DNA from 3 places in the Hylemonella sp. GW821-FHT10B10 genome. Region 2 is predicted to be linked to each of the others. Evidence: predicted binding sites of a transcription regulator. Region 2 holds the regulator's gene; each other region holds the start of a gene.

Region 1 (6,896 bases), on a different contig from region 2:
ATCTTGAAGCCGCACTCCTCCATCACTGCAAGCTTGGCATCCGCTGTATCAGCACCGCCGGAAATCAGGGCGCCCGCATGGCCCATACGCTTGCCGGGAGGTGCCGTCACGCCAGCGATGAAGCCGACAATGGGCTTCTTCATGTTGGTCTTGCACCAGCGCGCTGCTTCCGCCTCGTCCGGGCCACCGATCTCACCGATCATGATCACGGCATCCGTATCCGGATCGTCGTTGAAGGCCCGCATCACGTCGATGTGCTTCAGACCGTTGATCGGGTCGCCACCGATGCCCACAGCGCTGGACTGGCCCAGGCCGATCTCGGTCAGCTGTGCCACCGCTTCATAAGTCAGGGTGCCCGAGCGCGACACGACGCCAATGCGGCCCTTGCGATGGATGTGGCCGGGCATGATGCCGATCTTGATTTCGTCCGGAGTAATCAGGCCAGGGCAATTGGGGCCCAGCAGGAGGGTCTTCTTGCCACCAGCGGCCTCCTTGGCCTTCATCTTGTTGCGCACCATGAGCATGTCGCGCACCGGGATGCCTTCGGTGATGCAGATCGCCAGGTCCAGATCGGCTTCGACAGCCTCCCAGATGGCTTCTGCAGCACCGGCTGGCGGCACATAGATCACGGAAACGGTCGCCCCGGTCTGCTTGGCCGCTTCCTTGACGGAGGCGTAGATCGGGATATTGAAGATGGACTCGCCGGCCTTCTTGGGGTTCACGCCCGCCACGAAGCAGTTTTTGCCATTGGCGTATTCCTGGCACTTTTCCGTATGGAACTGGCCGGTCTTGCCGGTGATGCCCTGGGTGATGACTTTGGTGTCTTTGTTGATGTAGATCGACATGACTGTTCCTTGGCTTTACTTGGCGGCTTTGACGGCAGCGACCACTTTCTGGGCGGCTTCGGCCATGGTGTCGGCACTGATGATGGGCAGGCCGGATTCGGCCAGCATCTTCTTGCCCAACTCTTCGTTGGTTCCCTTCATGCGCACCACCAGCGGCACGCTCAGGTTCACGGCACGGCAGGCAGTGATGACGCCCGTGGCAATGGTGTCGCACTTCATGATGCCGCCGAAGATATTGACCAAAATGGCCTTGACCTTGTCGTTCTTCAACATGATCTTGAAGGCTTCCGTGACCTTCTCGGGGGTGGCGCCACCGCCCACGTCCAGGAAGTTGGCCGGCTCGGCGCCGAACAGCTTGATGGTGTCCATGGTGGCCATGGCCAGACCGGCACCGTTCACCAGACAGCCGATGTTGCCGTCCAGCGAGATATAGGCCAGATCGAACTTGGAGGCTTCAATTTCTGCCGGATCTTCTTCATCCAAGTCACGGTAGGCCACGATTTCCGGGTGACGGAACAGTGCGTTGGAATCGAAATTGAACTTGGCGTCCAGGGCAATGACGTTGCCCTTGCTGTCGCGGTTCAGGGGGTTGATCTCGACCAGCGAGGCATCGGTCTCCATATAGCATTTGTAGAGCTTCTGGCAGATGTCGATGAACTGGGCTTGCGAGTCGGCGGGCATGCCCACGCCCTTGGCCAACTCCTGGCCTTGGGCCTGGGTCAGGCCGGTGGCCGGATCCACGAACAGCGTGATGATCTTCTCGGGCGTGGAATGAGCCACTTCCTCGATGTCCATGCCGCCTTCGCTGGAAGCGATGAAAGCCACCTTCTGCGTAGCGCGATCGGTCACGACCGACAGGTAGTATTCCTTCTGGATGTCGGCACCGTCCTCGATGTAGAGGCGACGCACCTTCTGGCCCTCGGGGCCGGTCTGGTGGGTCTTGAGCTGCATGCCGAGGATGTCACCGGCCAGGCGTTTGACATCGTCGATGGACTTGGCCACCTTGACGCCACCGCCCTTGCCACGGCCACCGGCATGGATTTGCGCCTTGACGACCCAGACGGGACCGCCAAGCTTCTGGGCGGCCTCAACCGCCTCCTGGACTGTGAAGGCCGGGATGCCGCGGGGCACCGGCACACCAAACTGGCGCAAGATTTCCTTGCCTTGGTACTCGTGGATCTTCATGAGGGCTCTCTCAGGAAATGATTTTCTGTCCGACCTCGGAACCGGCGTGTCCCGTGGCTGGTGCTGGATTCAGCACAGCCTTGGAATGTATCATGTTGCTCTGCACCAAAACTTGCTGGACATCCATCATATTGATTGAGTTGATCAATCAGCCCCGCCTTTACCATGACACGACACAAAGTCTTCATTGACGGCGAAGCCGGCACCACCGGCCTGCAGATTCGCGAACGCCTGCAAGCCATGCCTCAGATTGAGCTGCTGAGCATTGCCGCCGACCGGCGCAAAGACCCGGCCGCCAAGCGCGAACTACTGGCCGGTACGGACCTGGTCATCCTTTGTCTTCACGACGACGCTGCCCTTGAGACCGTGGCCCTGGTCGACGCGCTGGAAAAGACCTCCGGCCGGCCTGGCCCCAAGATCATCGACGCATCGACCGCGCACCGGGTCGCCCCGGGCTGGGTCTATGGCTTTCCGGAACTCACACGCAGCCAGGCACAGGCCGTGGCGCAGGCACGCCGTGTCGCCAATCCGGGCTGCTACCCGACCGGCGGCATCGCCCTGCTGCGTCCGCTTGTGGATGCCGGCCTGCTGCCACCTGACTATCCGGTGGTGATGTCGGGCTATTCCGGCTATTCCGGTGGCGGACGTCAAATGATCGAGGCCTATGAGGTCACGAAATCGGCCCCACCGCTGGAGGTCTATGGTCTGAGTCTGACCCACAAGCACCTGCCCGAATTGCAACACTACAGCGGCCTGAGCCGCCGGCCTATATTTGTCCCCGCAGTCGGCAATTTCTACGCAGGGATGATTGACCAGATCGGCCTGCAATTCGATCTGATGAAAGGCGTCAACCGTAGCCAGCAGCTGGAAGATGCGCTGCGCGCGCATTACGCCGGCAGCGAATGGGTCAGTGTGGTGGCGCCCGCAACCGGCGGTCGTCTGGAGCCCACCGCGCTCAACGGCACGAACGAGATGGAGCTCAGCGTCTACGGAAACGACAGCCTGGGGCAAGCCGTGCTCGTCGCCCGCCTGGACAATCTGGGCAAGGGTGCCAGCGGAGCAGCGGTGCAAAACCTCAGGTTGATGCTGGGCCTGTAGTCAGGTCTCTTCGCCTCCGGGATCGCCGCCCAGCACACGGCGCACTATTTCGCCAGTAAACCCGCGCGCGAGCAGAAAACGTGTCTGCCGCGCCCGCTCCTGGGCCGTCTGCGGTGCAACATCGAACCTTCTTTGCCAGACCTCCCGGGCACGCGCAAGTTCGCTGTCCTTGAGGCCGGACAGGGCGTTCGCTATCAATTCGCTGTCCAGCCCCTTGTCCTGCAACTCCTGGCGTATGCGTGTCGCCCCCAGCCGGCTCGCACGCCGGTTCAACACCGACTCCACGACCCGCTCCTCGCTGATGAAGCCACGGGCCTGCAGTTCGTCCAGCGCCTGCGCCAGCGTACCGGGTTCTTCTTCGTACGGCCGGAGCTTGCGTTCGAGCTCGCGGCGCGAATGTTCGCGCTGGCTCAGCAGGCGCAGCGCCCGTCCTTTGAGCGTGGGCTGGAAAGCCAGCCGCCGGGCAGTGGCCATGGTCCGCGCCTCCTTACCGGCCGCCGGCTTTATTCAGCGACGGGTTCTGCGGCCTCGTTGAGCAAGGGAATGCCCAGCGACTCGCGCACCTTGTTTTCGATCTCGTGCGCCAACTCCGTGTTCTCGCGCAGGAACTCGCGTGCGTTGTCGCGGCCCTGGCCGATTTTTTCGCCGTTGTAGGCATACCAGGCGCCGGATTTTTCGATGATCTTGGCGTTGACACCCATATCGATGATCTCGCCCTCGCGGCTGATGCCCTCGCCGAACAGGATGTCGAATTCGGCGGTCTTGAAGGGTGGCGCCACCTTGTTCTTGACGATCTTGACCTTGGTCTCGTTACCAATGGCCTCCTCGCCCTTCTTGATGGTGCCGGTGCGGCGGATGTCAATGCGCACCGAGGCGTAGAACTTCAGCGCGTTACCGCCTGTCGTGGTTTCGGGGCTGCCGAACATCACGCCGATCTTCATGCGGATCTGGTTGATGAAGATCACCATGCAATTGGTCTTCTTGATGGTGGCAGTGAGCTTGCGCAGGGCCTGGCTCATCAGGCGGGCCTGCAGACCGGGCAGGGAATCACCCATCTCGCCTTCGATCTCGGCCTTGGGGGTCAGGGCCGCCACCGAGTCGATCACGATCAGGTCCACGGCGCCGGAGCGCACCAGGCTGTCGACGATCTCCAGGGCCTGTTCCCCCGTGTCTGGCTGGCTGATCAGCAAGTCGGGCAGGTTGACGCCCAGTTTCTGCGCGTACTGCACGTCCAAGGCGTGTTCGGCATCCACGAAGGCGCAGGTACCGCCGATCTTCTGCATCTCGGCAATGACCTGCAGCGTCAGCGTGGTCTTGCCCGACGATTCCGGGCCGTAGATCTCGACCACACGGCCGCGCGGCAAGCCGCCCACGCCCAGGGCGATGTCCAGGCCCAGGGAGCCGGTGGAGACCACCTGGATGTCCTCGATCGCCTCGCCCTCACCCAGACGCATGATGGTGCCCTTGCCGAACTGCTTTTCGATCTGGGCCAGCGCGGCCTGCAGGGCCTTGGCTTTTTCGCTGTTGGCGACGCTGATGGATTTGCCGGATACGTCCATGGATGCTCTCCTTGTTGGGTTGACTGTTTCATCCAGTGTTTTTAACTACAGGCTGGATGCTTGACCAGTACTTTATGCGTGTTGTACTTTCATGTAAAGCTTCAATTTAGTCATTTTGGTTTACTATCTGCCAATGCCGGCAACGACGCTTTCTGCACCGATTGATGGCGGCTGGCGCCAGACCCACCTGGGCCGCCTGCTAGGCCATGCCATGCGGCGTTTCGACGAGCGCGTGCTGCACCTGATGGCACAGGACGCCGAAGTCCCCCTGAGCCTGTCCAACCTGGCAGCGCGCGGCAAGATCAGCGCGGCCCACATCCACATCACGCGCCACCTGGCGCTGGATGGCGCCCGACTCCAGGAACTGGCGGCATTGGCAGGGATGAGCAAGCAGGCCATGGGCAAGCTGGTCGACCAGTGCGAAGCCTGGGGGCTGGTCACACGTGAAGCCGATCCTCGCGACGGCCGGGCCCGGCTGGTGCGCTTCACCCCGGTAGGCCTGGACTGGCTGCGCGGCTTCCAGCGGGCTGTGGTGCAGGCGGAAACCGAGTTGAAACAGGCCGTCAGTCCCGAGGTGGCGGCCGTCATTGCCTTGGGCCTGGAGGCCTACGCCAGCGCCTAGAATCGTCCTGACACACCACGCCGAGCCGGCGCCCACAGCCGGCAAGCCCCAGGAGACACGCATGCGGATATTGATCGCCGAAGACGACCAGGTGCTGGCCGACGGCTTGTTGCGCACCCTGCGCAGTTCTGGCGCGGCGGTAAACCACGTGGCCAACGGGACCGAGGCCGACGCCGCGCTCATGACCAACACCGAGTTCGACTTGCTGATCCTGGACCTGGGTCTGCCCAAGATGCATGGCCTGGAAGTGCTCAAAAAGCTGCGCGCGCGCGGTTCCAGCCTGCCGGTGCTCATCCTCACTGCCGCGGACAGCGTGGAAGAGCGCGTCAAAGGTCTGGACTACGGCGCCGACGACTACATGGCCAAGCCTTTTTCGCTGCAGGAGCTGGAAGCCCGCGTGCGCGCCCTCGTGCGCCGCGGCATGGGCGGTGCCAGCAGCCACATCAAGCACGGTCCCCTGGTCTATGACCAGGCCGGCCGCGTGGCCACCATCGACGGCAAGATGGTCGAACTCTCCGCGCGCGAACTCGGTCTGCTGGAAGTGCTGCTGCAGCGTACCGGCCGCCTGGTCAGCAAGGACCAGCTGGTCGAACGCCTGTGCGAATGGGGCGAGGAGGTCAGCAACAACGCCATCGAGGTCTACATCCATCGCTTGCGCAAGAAGATCGAGAAGGGGCCCATCCGTATCGCCACCGTGCGCGGCCTGGGCTACTGCCTTGAGAAGATCCAGAGCAGCTGAGCTGCCGGACCGGGACGTTTCCAGAGTAGCGGCTGCATCGTGAAACTCTTCCAACGCGAGCAGCGCTCACTTTTTGGTGAGATCCTGGACTGGATGCTCACGCCCCTGCTGCTGCTGTGGCCCATCAGCCTGGTGCTGACCTGGCTGGTCGCGCAGGGCATCGCCGGCAAGCCTTTCGACCGCACGCTCGAATACAACGTCAACGCCCTGGCCCAGCTGGTCACGGTCAACCAGCAGCACGTGCAATTCAACCTGCCTCTGCCGGCACGGGAACTGCTGCGCGCCGACGACATCGACACGGTCTACTACCAGGTCCTGGGCGCGCGCGGCGAATACCTCAGCGGCGAGCACGACTTCCCGCTGCCCCCAGGAGACGCGCCGGTCACACCCGGCGAGGTGCGCCTGCGGGACGACACCTTTCACGGCCAGGACATCCGGGTTGCCTATATGTGGGTGCCGCTGGACACGCAGGCCAAGCGCACGGTGTTGGTCCAGGTGGCCGAGACCCTGGACAAGCGCTCGGTGCTGGCGGCCGAGATCATCAAGGGCGTGATGCTGCCCCAGTTCGTGACTTTGCCGCTGGCCGTGCTGCTGGTCTGGCTGGCGCTGGTGCAGGCGATCAAGCCGCTCAACCGACTGGAAGAACGCATACGCGCCCGCCGCCCCGACGACCTCAGTCCGCTGGACGCGCAGGCGGTGCCGCTGGAAGTGGCCCCCCTGGTGTCCTCGGTCAACGATCTGCTGCTGCGGCTCAAGGATTCGATCGGCGCGCAAAAACGCTTCCTGGCCGACGCCGCCCACCAGCTAAAGACACCCCTGGCCGGTCTGCGCATGCAGGCTGACCTGGC
Region 2 (6,896 bases):
AGCGAGGGCAACTACGTCGTCAACCGCGCGGCCGTCGAAGGCCGCAGCGTGGAGTCCGTTGTCGCTGCCCTGCTTCAGGCCGCCAAGGCTGGCAAGGACACGGTGGTCATCATCAGCGCCGATGCCAGCGCCCGCCACCAGTCCGTGATCACCGTGATGGAAGCGGCGCGGCGCGCCGGCCTGACGCAGATCACCTTCGCCACCCAGTCCTCGGCGCAGGCGGGCGGCCGCTGAAGGTCATGGCCAGCCCCTCGCAGCCGGCCTGGCAACGCACCCTTATAGCCAGCTGGCAGCGGCGTGGCCCGCTGGCCTGGGCCCTGTGGCCGCTGTCCCTGCTCATGGGCCTGCTGGTGCGCCTGAGGCAAGGCCTCTACCTCAGCGGTTTCCTGCGCCGGCACGTGCTGCCGGTGCCCGTCATCGTGGTTGGCAATGTCGTGGTCGGCGGCGCCGGCAAGACACCTGTGGTGATGGCCCTGGTCAAACACCTGCAGTCACGCGGCCTGCACCCTGGCGTGGTCTCGCGTGGTTATGGTCGTCGCACCCTGGACTGCCGCGAAGTACGCGCCGACAGTCCTGTGCACGACGTGGGCGACGAGCCAGCCCTGATTCACCGCAACACCGGCGTACCGGTCTTTGTGGCGACACGCCGCATCGAAGCCGCGCACGCCCTGCTGCAGGCCTATCCGCAAACCGACGTGCTGGTCAGCGACGATGGCCTGCAGCACTACGCGCTGGCGCGCGATATCGAGATCTGCGTCTTCGACGACCGCGGCGTTGGCAATGGCCTCCTGCTACCGGCCGGCCCCCTGCGCGAGCCCTGGCCGCGTTATGTGGACCTGGTGTTGCACACCGGCAGCAGGCCGGCCTTCACCGGCTACACCGCACAACGTGCGCTGGCCATGCAGGCGGTGCGCAGTGACGGCAGCCGCGTGGACCTGGTGGCCCTGGCACGGGATGGGCGCCCCCTGCTCGCCGTCGCCGGCACAGCACGGCCCCAGGCCTTCTTCGACATGCTCCAGGCACTGGGCCTGCCGCTGTCGCTTACCGCGGCCCGGCCCGACCACGACGACTACGCCGGATGGCAACGCCCGCTCGACCGGGATTACACCCTGCTGTGCACCGAGAAGGACGCCCTCAAGCTCTGGGCCCACCACCCCGACGCGCTGGCAGTGCCGCTGAACTTCGCGCCCGAGCCCGCTTTTTACGCCGCACTGGACCGCCTGCTCGAAGCGACGCGGCTATCATCCCCACATGGACACCCGACTCCTTGAACTGCTGGTCTGCCCCGTGACCAAGGGCCCGCTCGAATACAACCGTGAGAAGCAGGAACTGACCTCGCGCAGCGCCCGCCTGGCCTACCCGATCCGCGACGGCATCCCTGTGCTGCTGGAAAACGAGGCACGCACCCTGAGCGACGAAGAACTCGGACTCTGAAGCCATGTCCTTCACCGTCCTGATCCCGGCGCGGCTGGCCTCGACCCGCCTGCCCAACAAACCGCTGGCCGATATCGCCGGCCTACCCATGATCGTGCGCGTGGCCCAGCGCGTCAGCAGCGGCATGCCGGCAGGCACGCGGGTGGTGGTCGCGGGCGACAGCCCCGACATCCTGCGGGCCTGCGAGCAGCAGGGCGTTGAGGCCGTGCTCACACGCGTCGACCATCCCAGCGGCAGCGACCGCCTGGCCGAGGCCTGTGATCTGCTGGGCCTGCCCGACGAGGCCCTGGTCGTCAATGTGCAGGGCGACGAGCCGCTGATCGATCCCGCGCTGGTCTCGGCCGTGGCCGAGCTGTTACGCCTACGCCCCGAGGCCAGCATGAGCACGGCCGCCCACCCCATCCACGATGTGGCCGATTTTGTGAACCCCAACGTGGTCAAGGTGGTGCTCGATGCGCGCGATCTGGCGCTGTATTTCAGCCGTGCGCCCATCGCCTGGTGGCGCGACGGGTTTGCCCAGGGTGTGAAGACCCTGCCCGATCCGGCGCCCCTGCGCCACATCGGCATCTATGGCTACCGCGCCGGCTTTCTGCGCCAATTCCCCAGGCTGCCGCAGGCTCCCATCGAGGTCACCGAGGCGCTGGAGCAGTTGCGTGCCATGTGGCACGGCCACCGCATCGCCGTGCACGTGACGCAGCAGGCCCCAGGCGCGGGTGTGGACACCCCCGAAGACCTGGCTCGCGTACGCCGGCTGTTTGCCGCCTGAAACGCCCCCGCAGGTTGCGGGGAAAACAGCCCTGGCGGCTGTAAGTTTCATTCAGGTTACGGCATGCTATCCTCAACGCAGTCATGCAGCCGATCTGCACCGCCATGGTGCTTTCGCTGGCAAAAAACACCAAAACATCCGAGGTATCCATGAGACTGATCCTGTTGGGCGCACCCGGCGCCGGCAAGGGCACGCAAGCCGCCTATATCTGCCAGAAATACGGCATCCCGCAAATCTCCACCGGCGACATGCTGCGCGCCGCCGTGAAGGCCGGAACCCCCTTGGGCCTGCAGGCCAAGGCGGTCATGGAATCGGGTGCGCTGGTCAGTGACGACCTGATCATCAACCTGGTCAAGGAACGCATCGCCCAGCCCGATTGCGCCAAGGGCTTCCTGTTCGACGGTTTCCCGCGGACCATCCCGCAAGCCGATGCCATGAAGGCGGCCGGCGTGAAGCTGGACTACGTGCTGGAAATCGACGTGCCCTTCGAGGCCATCATCGAACGCATGAGCGGTCGCCGTTCACACCCTGCTTCGGGCCGCACCTATCATGTGAAGTTCAACCCGCCCAAGGTCGCTGGCAAGGACGACGTGACCGGCGAACCGCTGGTGCAGCGCGAGGACGACAAGGAAGAGACCGTCAAGAAGCGTCTGGACGTCTACAGCGCCCAGACCCGCCCCCTGGTGGACTACTACAGCAGCTGGGCCAAGAAGGATCCGGCCGCCGCGCCCCAGTACCGCGCCATCAGCGGCATGGGCAGTGTGGAAGACATCACGGCACGCGCGCTGCAGGCACTGGCCAAATAGGAGACTCCCGCTTCCAGCCTACGCCCCGCACCTGCCGCGGGGCGTTTGTTTTTTGTGCCGCCCCTTTAACTTTAAGTTTCGCCTTCAGCCAACAGCTCCAGCATCAGGGCCAGCCGCGCCTTGACCGGGCTCAGGCCCACCGCCACGGGAAACTCGTCGGCAGGCCTGGGCTGCAGAAAACCATCAGCGCAGCGCGTGCTGCGCCGCACCCGGACTCCCGCCACCTGCGCCCGTCGCAGAGCGGCCTCCAGTTCTCGATGCACCGTGCCGCCACCTGTGCCGGCCAGCACCAGACCGTGCAGGGGGGGGGCGCCGTACCGGGCAGCAACCGTCGGATCAGCCAGGGCATCGACCGTGGCACCACAGGCCGCGGCATGGCTGAGCAGGATCTCGACGCGCGGCATGGCCGGGGCTCCCAGAACGGCTTCCAGCAAAGTCTCCTGGGGTAGCTGCGACAGGGGCCAGTCACGTACGCGCTCGACGCGCCCCTGATGCACTCGCCCGACGTCACCCGCCTCGCCCGCGCTGAAGGCATCAAGCCTAGAACTGTGCACCTTCTGCACATCCTGCGCGCCGAGGATGCGACCTGCACAGACGACCAGCACGCCCTGGGCCCCAGCGCAGGCGGCCACCGCCAGAGCATCCCGCAGGTTCTGCGGGCCGTCGGTATCCGGGGCATTGGCCGGGCGCATGGCACAGGTCAGCACCACGGGCTTGCGCGGCGCCAGAAGGGTCTGCAACAGAAAGGCAGTCTCCTCCAGCGTGTCGGTGCCATGGGTGATGACCAGCCCCTGCACGTCGGCCTGGGCCAGCCAGTGAACACAGCGTTGTAACAACTTCTGCCATACGACCAGGTCCATGTCTTTGCTGTCGATCTGGGCCACCTGCTCGCTCAGCAGCTCGCTACCGCCGGGTGCCGCAAAACCGGCCAACAGCTCTCCTACCGGCTTCTGCGCAGCCACGTAGTCACGGCTGTCGGCCGCGCTGGCGGCCAGGCCGGCGATGGTGCCTCCCGTGCCCAAAACCACGATTTTTCCTTGCCCCACTTGCAATTCCCTAGAAACTGGTTAAAAATACAGTTACTGGATATCGAGACAGTGCCGTCTTGCCATCCAACCCACAGGAGTCGCCACGATGGACCTGCCGCAGTACCCGATCAAGCTGACCGCCCGCCAGCAGCAGATTCTGGACCTGATCCAGAGCGCCATTGCGCGCACCGGCGCCCCGCCCACGCGCGCCGAAATCGCCACCGAACTGGGCTTCAAGTCGGCCAACGCCGCCGAAGAGCATCTGCAGGCCTTGGCGCGCAAGGGCGTGATCGAACTGGTCAGCGGCACCTCGCGTGGCATCCGCCTGCAAGGCGAGGCGCTGCGTTCCATCAATGAATCGCGCATCAAGCAATTCTCCCTGCCCATGCCGGACCTGTCCCAACTGGCCCTGCCCCTGATCGGGCGTGTGGCTGCCGGTTCGCCCATTCTCGCGCAGGAACATGTAGACCAGACCTATTACGTCGAGAGCTCGCTGTTCCAGCGCAAGCCCGACTACCTGCTCAAGGTGCGCGGCATGTCCATGCGCGACGCCGGCATCATGGACGGCGACCTGCTGGCCGTGCAGTCCACCAAGGACGCCAAGAATGGCCAGATCGTCGTGGCGCGCCTGGGTGACGAGGTCACGGTCAAGCGCTTTCGCCGCAACAAGCACCTGATCGAACTGCTGCCCGAAAATCCCGACTACCAGACCATCGTGGTCGAGCCGGGTGACCCCTTTGAGATTGAGGGTCTGGCCGTCGGCCTGATCCGCAACACCATGCTCATGTGAACGCGCTGCGTCCCGCCCCGAAAGGTCAACGATGAACACCGCCTACGCCCTCTGGACTCCCCTGCAAGGCCTGCTGCGCTGGCTGGCACCCGCTACGCCCGGTCGGCCCGCCATGATGGCTCCTGCGCTGCCATCCGTACGCAACCCGGCCCTGGCCGCCGTACGCAGCCGCCCCATGCAACGCCCGCTGCGCGTGGTGCGCGTCATGGAAGCCGGCCAACCCCGCTCGCAGGTCGGTCGCATGGTGATCTCCGGCCGTATGGCCGACGTCTGCGCCGAACTCGACCGTCTGGCCGCCTGCGAAGCCGCACGCCACTGAGCCCTTTCCGTCGCCGCACCCTGCCACCATGCGGGTTAGCCCGCACGGAAGGCCGAGGCACAATAGCGGCATGAACATCGTGATTCTGGACGACTATCAGGACGTCGTACGCAAGCTGGACTGCGCGGCCAAACTGGCCGACTATCCCCCCAAGATCTTCACCAACACCGTCAAAGGCCTGGGCCAGCTCTCGGTCCGCCTGCGTGATGCCGACGTGCTGGTGCTGATCCGGGAACGCACCCCCATCACCCGCCAGCTGGTCGAAAAGCTGCCGCGCCTCAAGCTGATTGCCCAGACCGGCCGCATCGGCAGCCATATCGACCTGGCTGCCTGTACCGAACGTGGCATAGCCGTGGCCGAAGGCACCGGCTCACCGGTGGCACCGGCCGAACTGACCTGGGCCCTCATCATGGCTGCCATGCGCCGCCTGCCGCAGTACATCGGCAATCTCAAGCACGGCGCCTGGCAGCAATCCGGCCTGAAGTCGGCCGCCATGCCGCCCAACTTCGGCCTGGGCACGGTGCTGCGCGGCAAGACCTTGGGCATCTGGGGCTACGGCAAGATCGGGCAGCTGCTGGCCGGCTACGGCCGGGTGTTCGGCATGCGCGTACTGGTCTGGGGCCGTGAGCCCTCCCGTGAAAAGGCCGTGCAGGACGGTTACGAGGCTGCAGCCAGCCGTGAGGAATTCTTTCAGCAAAGCGATGTGCTCAGCCTGCACCTGCGCCTGAACGAGACCACGCGCGGCATCGTCACGGCCACCGATCTGGCACAAATGAAACCCACCGCGCTGCTGGTCAACACCTCGCGCGCAGAACTACTGGAACCCGAGGCTCTGATCCTCGCGCTCAACCACGGCCGCCCCGGCATGGCGGCGATCGATGTGTTCGAATCCGAACCCATCCTGCAGGGCCATGCCCTGCTGCGCCTGGAAAATTGCATCTGCACACCGCACATCGGCTACGTTGAGCAGGAAAGCTACGAGCTCTACTTCGGTACGGCCTTCGACAACGTGGTGAATTTCATCAAAGGCCAGCCCAGCAATATCGCGAATCCGGAAGCACTGAAGGTCTCGCGCTGACTGAGCGCCTGTTCACAGTCTCTTAGGCCGGCTTCGCGCCGAGTTTGGCCAGCATCTGCTCGGTGCTGGTCTTGCGGTCCGCGTTGACCGTCTGCACATGGGGCCGCGCGCCCATGACCTTGAGGTAGTCGCGCACGGGCAGGCCCGCCAGCACATCCTCGCCATAGATGATCTTGCTGGCGCTGGTCACCAGGGGCAGATGGGCCACCGCCGCACAATCCGCCAGCGTGAACTCCGCGCCCGCCACGTAGGGCGAAAACTTCACCAGCTTGGAAAATCCGTGAACGCCCTTGAGCAGCAACTTGCGGGTGCGCTCCTTGAGACCATCGCTGACCTTGCCCCCAAAAAAGGCTTCGGCGTAGAGGTCGCGCGCCACCAGTTCCAGATGCAATTCCATGTAAATGATCAGCTCCCGTACCTTGGCCGCGGCATAGGGATCTGCGGGAAGCAGGGGACGCTGCGGATAGACCGTCTCGATGTATTCCGCACAGGCACTGGATTCGGAAATCGGACCGGACGGTGTGTCCAGAAAGGGCACCTTGCCCATGGGGGACCGGTCCATCAGCAGGGGATGGGTATTGCCCGTCCAGACCCGCTCCTCCGTATAGGGCACATCCTTTTCAAGCAGCTGCAACTTCACCTTGTTGAAATAATTGCTGGCGGCAAATCCGCAGA
Region 3 (6,896 bases), 640 kb from region 2:
CAGGCGCTGATCGAGCGCGAGTCGGCCCGCACGGGCGAACCCCTGATGGCGCTGCGCCGACGCGTGAACGGCTACGCGCGCGAGATCGTGCCGGCCTTCAACCCCTACCTCTATTTTCGCGTGGGCTACTGGCTCTCCAAGCTCGTGGCGCGTGCCCTCTACCGCGTGCGCCTGGGTTACCTGGACGAGGCGGGCCTGGCGGCGGTGGACTCGCGCTCTTCGGTGGTGTTCGTGATGAACCACCGCAGCAACTTCGACTACATCCTGGTCGCCTTCATGGCGGCCGAGCGCACCGCGCTGTCTTACGCGGTGGGCGAGTGGGCGCGGGTGTGGCCGCTGCAGGCGCTGGTGCGTTCGCTGGGCGCCTATTTCGTGCGGCGCAATTCGGGCGACCCGCTGTACCGGGCGGTGCTGTCGCGCTACGTGCAGATGGCCACCGAGGCCGGCGTGCCGCAGGCGCTTTTTCCCGAAGGCGGGCTCACCATCGACGGCGCGCTGCGGCCGCCGAAGTTCGGCCTGCTGGACTACATGGTGAAGGGCTTCGATGCGCAGGGTGAGGGCGACATCGTGTTCATCCCCGTGGGCATCAACTACGACCGCGTGCTGGAAGACCGTACCCAGCTGCTCAAGCTCAAGCCCGAGCCCGAGCGCCGCCGCACCGGCCTGACCCGCGCCCTGGGCACGACGCTGCGCTTTGCGCTGCACAACCTGTGGCTGGTGCTGACGCGCCGCTGGTACCGCCTGGGCTACGCCTGTGTGAACTTCGGCAGCCCGGTCTCGCTGCGCCGCGAGATCCAGGCGCAGGGCGTGGATTTCGCGAAGCTCGACGACGAGGCCCGCAAGCCGGCCGTGGCCGCGCTGGGCCAGCGCCTGATGGAAGCCATAGGCCAGGTCATCCCCGTGGTGCCGGTGGCGCTGGTGGCACGGGTGCTGCGCGCCGCGCCGGAACAGGCACGCTCGATGCTGGAGATCAAGTCGGCAGCGTTTGCGCTAATGGAAGACTGGGAACAGCGCGGCGCCCATGTCTACATCCCCCGCACGGACCGCGACTACGCCATCGAGGTGGGCCTGCGCATGCTGCTGCTGCGGCACATCGTGGAGGAAGTAGAAGAGGGCCTGTTCCGCGCCATGGCAGAGAACCGTGCACTGCTGGACTACTACGCCAACTCGATCGCCCATGTAGGCGAAACAGCGGCCCAGACCCCATGAGCTTCGACACCCTGCTGCGCATCGCCTCGCTCTGCGTCGTGCTCGCGGGGGCGGAAATGCTGCACGGCATAGCCCGCACGGTGTGGGTGGTGCCGCGCATCGGCAAGGAACGCGCGATCAAACTCAGCGCGCTCACGGGCTCGGTACTGGCCTTCGTGATCTGCTGGCTGCTGGTGCCGCCCATGCAGCTGCAAGGCGCGCTGGCACACGGGCTGCTGGGTCTCACCCTCGCGGCTTTCATGGCGGCTTTCATGGCGGCCTTCGATCTGGCCGTCGGCCGCTTCGTGATGCGCAAGGCCTGGCACAAGCTCTGGCCCGACTTCAACCCCGCCACAGGCAACTACCTGCTCTACGGCCTGCTCTTCCTCTGCGTGGCGCCGCTGCTCGTGAGCTGGCTGCGGTCTCAGCCATAGACCCCCTGCAAGTACCACGCCGGCTCGCCCGCGCTGCGGCGCCGGTACACCCAGAGCAGACCCGCCTGCGGGCTGCGGGCCACAAAATAGTCGCGCAGGGCCAGTTCTTCGCCCTCCGCTTCCGCACTCGACAACAGACTCCACCAGCCAGACTCCAGCCGCTCGGGGCCGGCCAGCATGTGCAGCTGGCCCTGGTAGAGCGGGCGCTCACCCTGCATGGCCAGGCGCAGCGGCTCGCGCAGGATCCAGGGCGGTTGCAGTTGCAGATGCTTGGGCAGTACGGGTGCTTTGCTGTTCACCGCACCCTCTCCCGCCGGCGCCCAGGCTTGCATGTGCTGGGGCCGATGGTCGGCCAGCAGCTGGCCGCGCAAGACACGGTCTGCGCCCAGGCGCACGGACAGGCGCTCGATGAGTTGTTGCAACGGCTCACCCTTTCGCACTTCTTCGGGCAAGAGGCTGGCGCTCGTGGTTTGCAGGGCCTCGGTCTCGGTGGCGTCCAGGCGGATGGCCTGCACCGGCGCGGGCAGGGTCAAACGCGCCAGGTGTTCACTGAGCAGGCGGGCCAGATGCGTGATGTCGCGCGTGGCCTCGGCGGTGCGCACATCCAGGTGCCCGTTGTGCAGTTCACCGCGGCGCACGAGGTCGTGTTCCCAATGCAGGGTGATGGCGAGCACACCGCGCTGCCGTGCCAGCAGCCAGCTGGCCAGCTGGCCCAATAGGCGGCGTGCGCCAAAGAGCATGCCCTCGGCCACTTCGATGCGGCCGTTGAATTCCAGGCGTACGCTGAATTGCTGGGGCAATTCGATCCACTCGAAGGCCTCGGGCCGCTGGGCGTAGGCACGGTCCAGCGCCTCCAAGAGTGCAGCGCCGAAGCGGCGCGAGACACCGCCACGCGGCAGCGCACGCACATCACCCAGCGTACGGCAGCCCAGGCGTGCAAGCACGTCTTCCTGTGCATGCGCGGCACTCAGATGCGCAAGGGGCAGCGCATCGAGCATGGCACCGAGGCGGCGCACGGTGCAGGACACGGCGGGTACAGGCGTGGTCTCAACCCCCGGCGGCAACGTCCGCAGCAGGGCCAGCGCGGCCAAGGCCGTGGAGGCCACGGCCAGGCCCGTGCCGCCGGCTAAGGCCAGTTCGTCACGCAGGCGCTGCAGCAGCGCGCGCTGGCCGCCGAAGAGGCGCAGGCTGGCTCCGGCCTCCAGCAGCACCGCCTCTTCCAGCACGCAGACCCGGGGGCTGAACGACAGGGCCCACCAGGCAAGGGCTTGCTGTTCAGGACTGGGCTGCGCGGGCTCATGCGCTCTGGAGCTGGCGTCGGGCGGTGCGGGTGGGCGCAGGGCGATCCACAGCATGACCGGGGTCCTTGAGGTGACGTCGCTTGCGCAGCGCGGCCATCACGGGCAACGGTGCAGCAAGGGTGAGAGGGTGGTCATTCACAGGACCGCGGCGCTTGAGCAGCTCGACGCTCAGGCCCTGCGCGTCTGCTGCGCTGCGCAGTGTGAGGCGCAGCGGCGCGGGCGAGGACTCGTGCCGCGCGGCTTCGGGCCTGAAGGCGAAGACCAGCGCCTGCGTGGCTGTGCTGGCCAGCTGCAGGCGGCGCAGCTGCTCGGGCCGCGCCTGCGGCACCCAGGTCATGAGCGCGCCAAGATCACGACAACGCAAGACCTGCTCGGCAGCCCAGAGGCGTTCAGCCGGGGTATGGGCGTCGATGCGCAGCAGCTGCGCGGCCGGGATGCCCGCGGCCACCAGCGCGGGCAGGTGCGGCAACAGTGGTGCGCCGATGAGCACGAGCGGCCCATGGACCACGGCGGCCTTGAGCGCGGGCAAGAGCAGGCGCCATTCGTGCTGACCGCTCCGCACCTGCAGCACTTCGGTCAACTGCCCCAGAGGCCAGCCGCCGCCGGGCAGTTCGGCGTCGAGCTCCGGGTGGCCGCTGGTCAGCACGGCCTGCGCGGTCTGGTGCAGCTGATCCGCACGCCAGACACCTGCGACGTCGTCGGGTGATGACACAGAGGGCACAAGACGCAGAACAGCAGACATGGCGATCTCTCAAAGCGTGATCAGAGGGGGATCAGATCCGCCGTGCCCGAGAGCAGGGGGCGGCAGAGGATCTTGTAACCGTCGGCATCGAAACCCGCTGCAGGCTGGTCCAGCGTACGAGCGGCGGCCATGGAGTCCGCGCTACCGAGGTAGCACCAGTTGCGCACGACGTGGATCTGCTCCAGGCCTTCCTCGTCGCGCTCGCGCAGGCCGATGGCACCGGCATGCGGCCAGCAGGCCACGCGCAGGGTTTCGAGTGCGGCGATCAGGCGCTCTTGATGAACGGCCGGGGTTTCGTCACCACGGCATACCCCCGCGCACTGGTGCAACGCGGCGCGAAAACAGGCGCGGCCGGACGCGAGCCGTTCCAGCCCCAGCGCGCCGTAGCAGAGCTTGTGCAGGTCGGCCAGATTGCGCAGGCCGTCGAGCGCGGCGTGGCGGCTGCCGTAGAGGCCGAAGAGGTCGGGTGTGGTGGCGAAGTTGTGGGTGCGCGCGTCCACCACCTCGGGGCGGCCCGCGGCGTCCAGGCGCAGGGCGCAGAGCTGGCGGCTGCGGCGCAGCTTCTGGTTGTAGAGCGGTTGCTGCTGCTTGATGAGGCTGGCTTCGAGCAGCAGGGCGCCCACTTCACCCGCGGTGCGGCGGTGGGTGATGAGGCGGGTCTGACGCAGCAGGCGCGCTTCATCGGGGTTGCGCAGGTGCGAGAGCACGCGCGCGCGCAGGTTCACGCTCTTGCCGATATAAAGCGGCAGCGCGTCGCCCGGCTCACCGTGGAAGGTGTAGACGCCGGGCATGTGCGGCAGCGCCTCCACGCACTCGCGCAGGTGCTCGGGGTATTCGTAAATGCGGGCCTCGTCGAACTCGAGGCGGCGGCGGGAGGGGATGTGCATGGCGGGGGCGCTACACGCGTGGGGCTTCGGTTTCGGTCTGGGTGATGGGCGGCCGGGGCACGCCATGCCTGCATCTTGCCACACTACTGTTTTTAAAACCAGTACAATGCCGCAAGCCTTACTGCGTCTGGTTCTCAGTCCCATTCCCCAGTGTCAGGGGGCTTGAAAGCTGTGCGCTTTGCATGACAATGCAGGCTGTCTCCCACAACAAGGAAAAGGAAGGCCCATGAAAGGCGACCCGCAAGCCATTGCCCACCTGCAGGCCCAGCTCAAGAACGAGTTGACCGCCATCAACCAGTACTTCGTGCACTACCGCATGCTCAAACACTGGGGCCTGGACAAGCTGGCCAAGAAGGAATACGAGGAGTCGATCGGCGAGATGAAACACGCCGACAAGCTCATGGACCGCATCTTCACGCTGGACGGCCTGCCCAATCTGCAGGACCTGGGCAAGCTCCACATCGGCGAGAACGTGCCCGAGATCCTGCGCAGCGACCTGGCGCTGGAGACAGGCGCGCAGGCCACCATCAAGGACGGCATCGCCCACTGCGAGAAGGTGCGCGACTATGTCTCGCGTGACCTGCTGCAGGAGATCCTGGACGACACCGAAGAGCACATCGACTTTCTCGAGACCCAGATCGAGCTGCTGGACAAGGTGGGCCTGCAGAACTACCTGCAAAGCCAGATGGGCGAGATTTCCTGAAGCCTGGGCGGCGCCGAAAACAACAAAGCCGCTCATCGAGCGGCTTTGTTGTTTTCGGCGCAAGGCTCAGGCGGCGGCCTTCACTTGCGCCTGGTTGGCCACGGTGCGCGGCGCGGCGCGTGCCCTGTTCAGCCCGCGAAGGGGGTTTCTGGCAGGCCGCGCACGCCTGGCACGTCCAGAGCGAACAGCGCGCCTGACAGGGGGGCACTGGCCAGTGCCTGTGTGCCCAGCCGCACGGATGCGCTGGTGACATAGAGGGTGCCGAGGTCTGCACCACCGAAGCAGCAACTGGTGGGCCTGGGCACCGGCAGGCGCACGCGCATGAGCTCGCGGCCGTCGGGCGCGAAACGCACCAGTTCCCAGCCGTCCCAGACGGCCACCCACAGGCAGCCATCGGCGTCCACGGTCAGGCCATCGGGCTTGCCCTCAGCCGTACCAAACACCACCAGCGGGCGGCGGTGGGCGATGCGGCCTGCCGCGAGGTCGAAGTCGTATTCGTAGATGGTCTTGCGGAAGGTGTCGGTGAAATACATCCGCGTGTTGTCCGGACTGAAACCCAGCCCGTTGGGTACGGTGAAGCCGCTGTCGACCTTCTCCCAGCTGCCGTCCGGATCGACGCGGAAAAGGTTGCCCCGGTTGGGCATGGCACCCATATCCATCGAACTGACCCACAGGCGGCCACGCCGGTCACATTTGCCGTCGTTGTAGCGGTTGCCCGGGCGGGTGGATTCTGGGTGGGCGAACAGCGTCATGCGGCCCGAGTCGGGCGCCATGGCCATCAGGCCCGCCGGCGTGGCCAGCAGCAGCCCCCCCGACGCCATGGGCACCACCATGCTCACCATCGAGCCCAGAGGGGTTTCCCGCTGCTGGCCGCTTGTTGCATCCAGCTGGTGAAGGGCGGGAGCGAGGATGTCCACCCAGTACAGGGCGTTGTCGCGCGGTGACCAGATCGGGCCCTCGCCGAGCAGCGCACGTGCCTCGCCCACGGCATGCACGGCCGGTGTGGGGGCCTCGGGCGGTTCGGTATGCTCCAGCAGCGACATGGGCTGACCCGCCGCGCTGTGCGTGATGGTGCGGGCCGCGCCGATCAACTCGGCCGACAGGCTGTGCGCGCGCCGCGCATCCAGCTGGGCCGTACTGGCCGTGACGGCCACCGCGCCGATGACCCGTCCTTCGTAGTCGAACACCGGTGCCGCCACGCTCACACGTGTGGCGTCGTATTCGCTCACTTCCAGCGCGTAGCCGCGTGCGCGGGTGAGGTCCAGTTCGGCGCGCAACGCCGGTTCGTCGACGAGGGTGCGTTCGGTGAAGCGCACCAGCGGCGAAGCCGCCAGCAGATCGCTCTGCTGGGCGGGCGGCAGGCAGGCCGCGATCGCCTTGCCGGCGGCGCTGGCATGCAGGGGCAGGCGCAACCCGACCTTGGAGGTCGCCTGCGGTTCACGGCCCGCATCTTCGTTGGCGACCACCACCATCTGCTGGCCGCTCAACACCACCAGCTGCACACTTTCGTCGAACGCGTTGCGCAGGCGGACCAGCTCGTCCTGGGCCGCCACGCGCAGGTCGAAATCGCTCCAGACCTCGTGCGCCAGTTCCAGCAACCGGAACCCGAGCTGGAAGGTCTTGTTGTAGCTGTCGTGGCGC

Evidence for each region. The regulator LexA, encoded in region 2, represses DNA repair genes until DNA is damaged. The targets are predictions, from matches to a motif close to ACTGTATNNNNATACAGT.
Region 1: a site for LexA is predicted at 4,722-4,739, ahead of recA (recombinase RecA). Genes of this name have one in related genera too.
Region 3: a site for LexA is predicted at 4,638-4,655, ahead of cho (excinuclease Cho). Genes of this name have one in related genera too.

Annotation. Positions count from the first base shown of each region.
Region 1 covers NZ_JBWKNN010000003.1:226,637-233,532, reverse strand. The annotation lists gene sucD (succinate--CoA ligase subunit alpha) at 1-845, opposite strand, end outside; gene sucC (ADP-forming succinate--CoA ligase subunit beta) at 861-2,030, opposite strand; gene argC (N-acetyl-gamma-glutamyl-phosphate reductase) at 2,196-3,128, shown strand; gene recX (recombination regulator RecX) at 3,129-3,602, opposite strand; gene recA (recombinase RecA) at 3,632-4,687, opposite strand; gene AC07NT_RS14650 (MarR family winged helix-turn-helix transcriptional regulator) at 4,821-5,309, shown strand; gene AC07NT_RS14645 (response regulator) at 5,371-6,048, shown strand; gene AC07NT_RS14640 (sensor histidine kinase) at 6,088-6,896, shown strand, end outside.
Region 2 covers NZ_JBWKNN010000001.1:949,272-956,167, reverse strand. The annotation lists gene AC07NT_RS04720 (ExbD/TolR family protein) at 1-234, shown strand, start outside; gene lpxK (tetraacyldisaccharide 4'-kinase) at 240-1,271, shown strand; gene AC07NT_RS04710 (Trm112 family protein) at 1,252-1,434, shown strand; gene kdsB (3-deoxy-manno-octulosonate cytidylyltransferase) at 1,439-2,200, shown strand; gene adk (adenylate kinase) at 2,350-3,006, shown strand; gene AC07NT_RS04695 (asparaginase) at 3,078-4,034, opposite strand; gene lexA (transcriptional repressor LexA) at 4,141-4,824, shown strand; gene AC07NT_RS04685 (hypothetical protein) at 4,856-5,143, shown strand; gene AC07NT_RS04680 (D-2-hydroxyacid dehydrogenase family protein) at 5,214-6,221, shown strand; gene AC07NT_RS04675 (glutathione S-transferase) at 6,244-6,896, opposite strand, start outside.
Region 3 covers NZ_JBWKNN010000001.1:308,095-314,990, reverse strand. The annotation lists gene AC07NT_RS01525 (1-acyl-sn-glycerol-3-phosphate acyltransferase) at 1-1,209, shown strand, start outside; gene AC07NT_RS01520 (hypothetical protein) at 1,206-1,622, shown strand; gene AC07NT_RS01515 (Y-family DNA polymerase) at 1,613-2,977, opposite strand; gene imuA (translesion DNA synthesis-associated protein ImuA) at 2,919-3,665, opposite strand; gene cho (excinuclease Cho) at 3,686-4,552, opposite strand; gene bfr (bacterioferritin) at 4,779-5,255, shown strand; gene AC07NT_RS01495 (SMP-30/gluconolactonase/LRE family protein) at 5,384-6,896, opposite strand, start outside.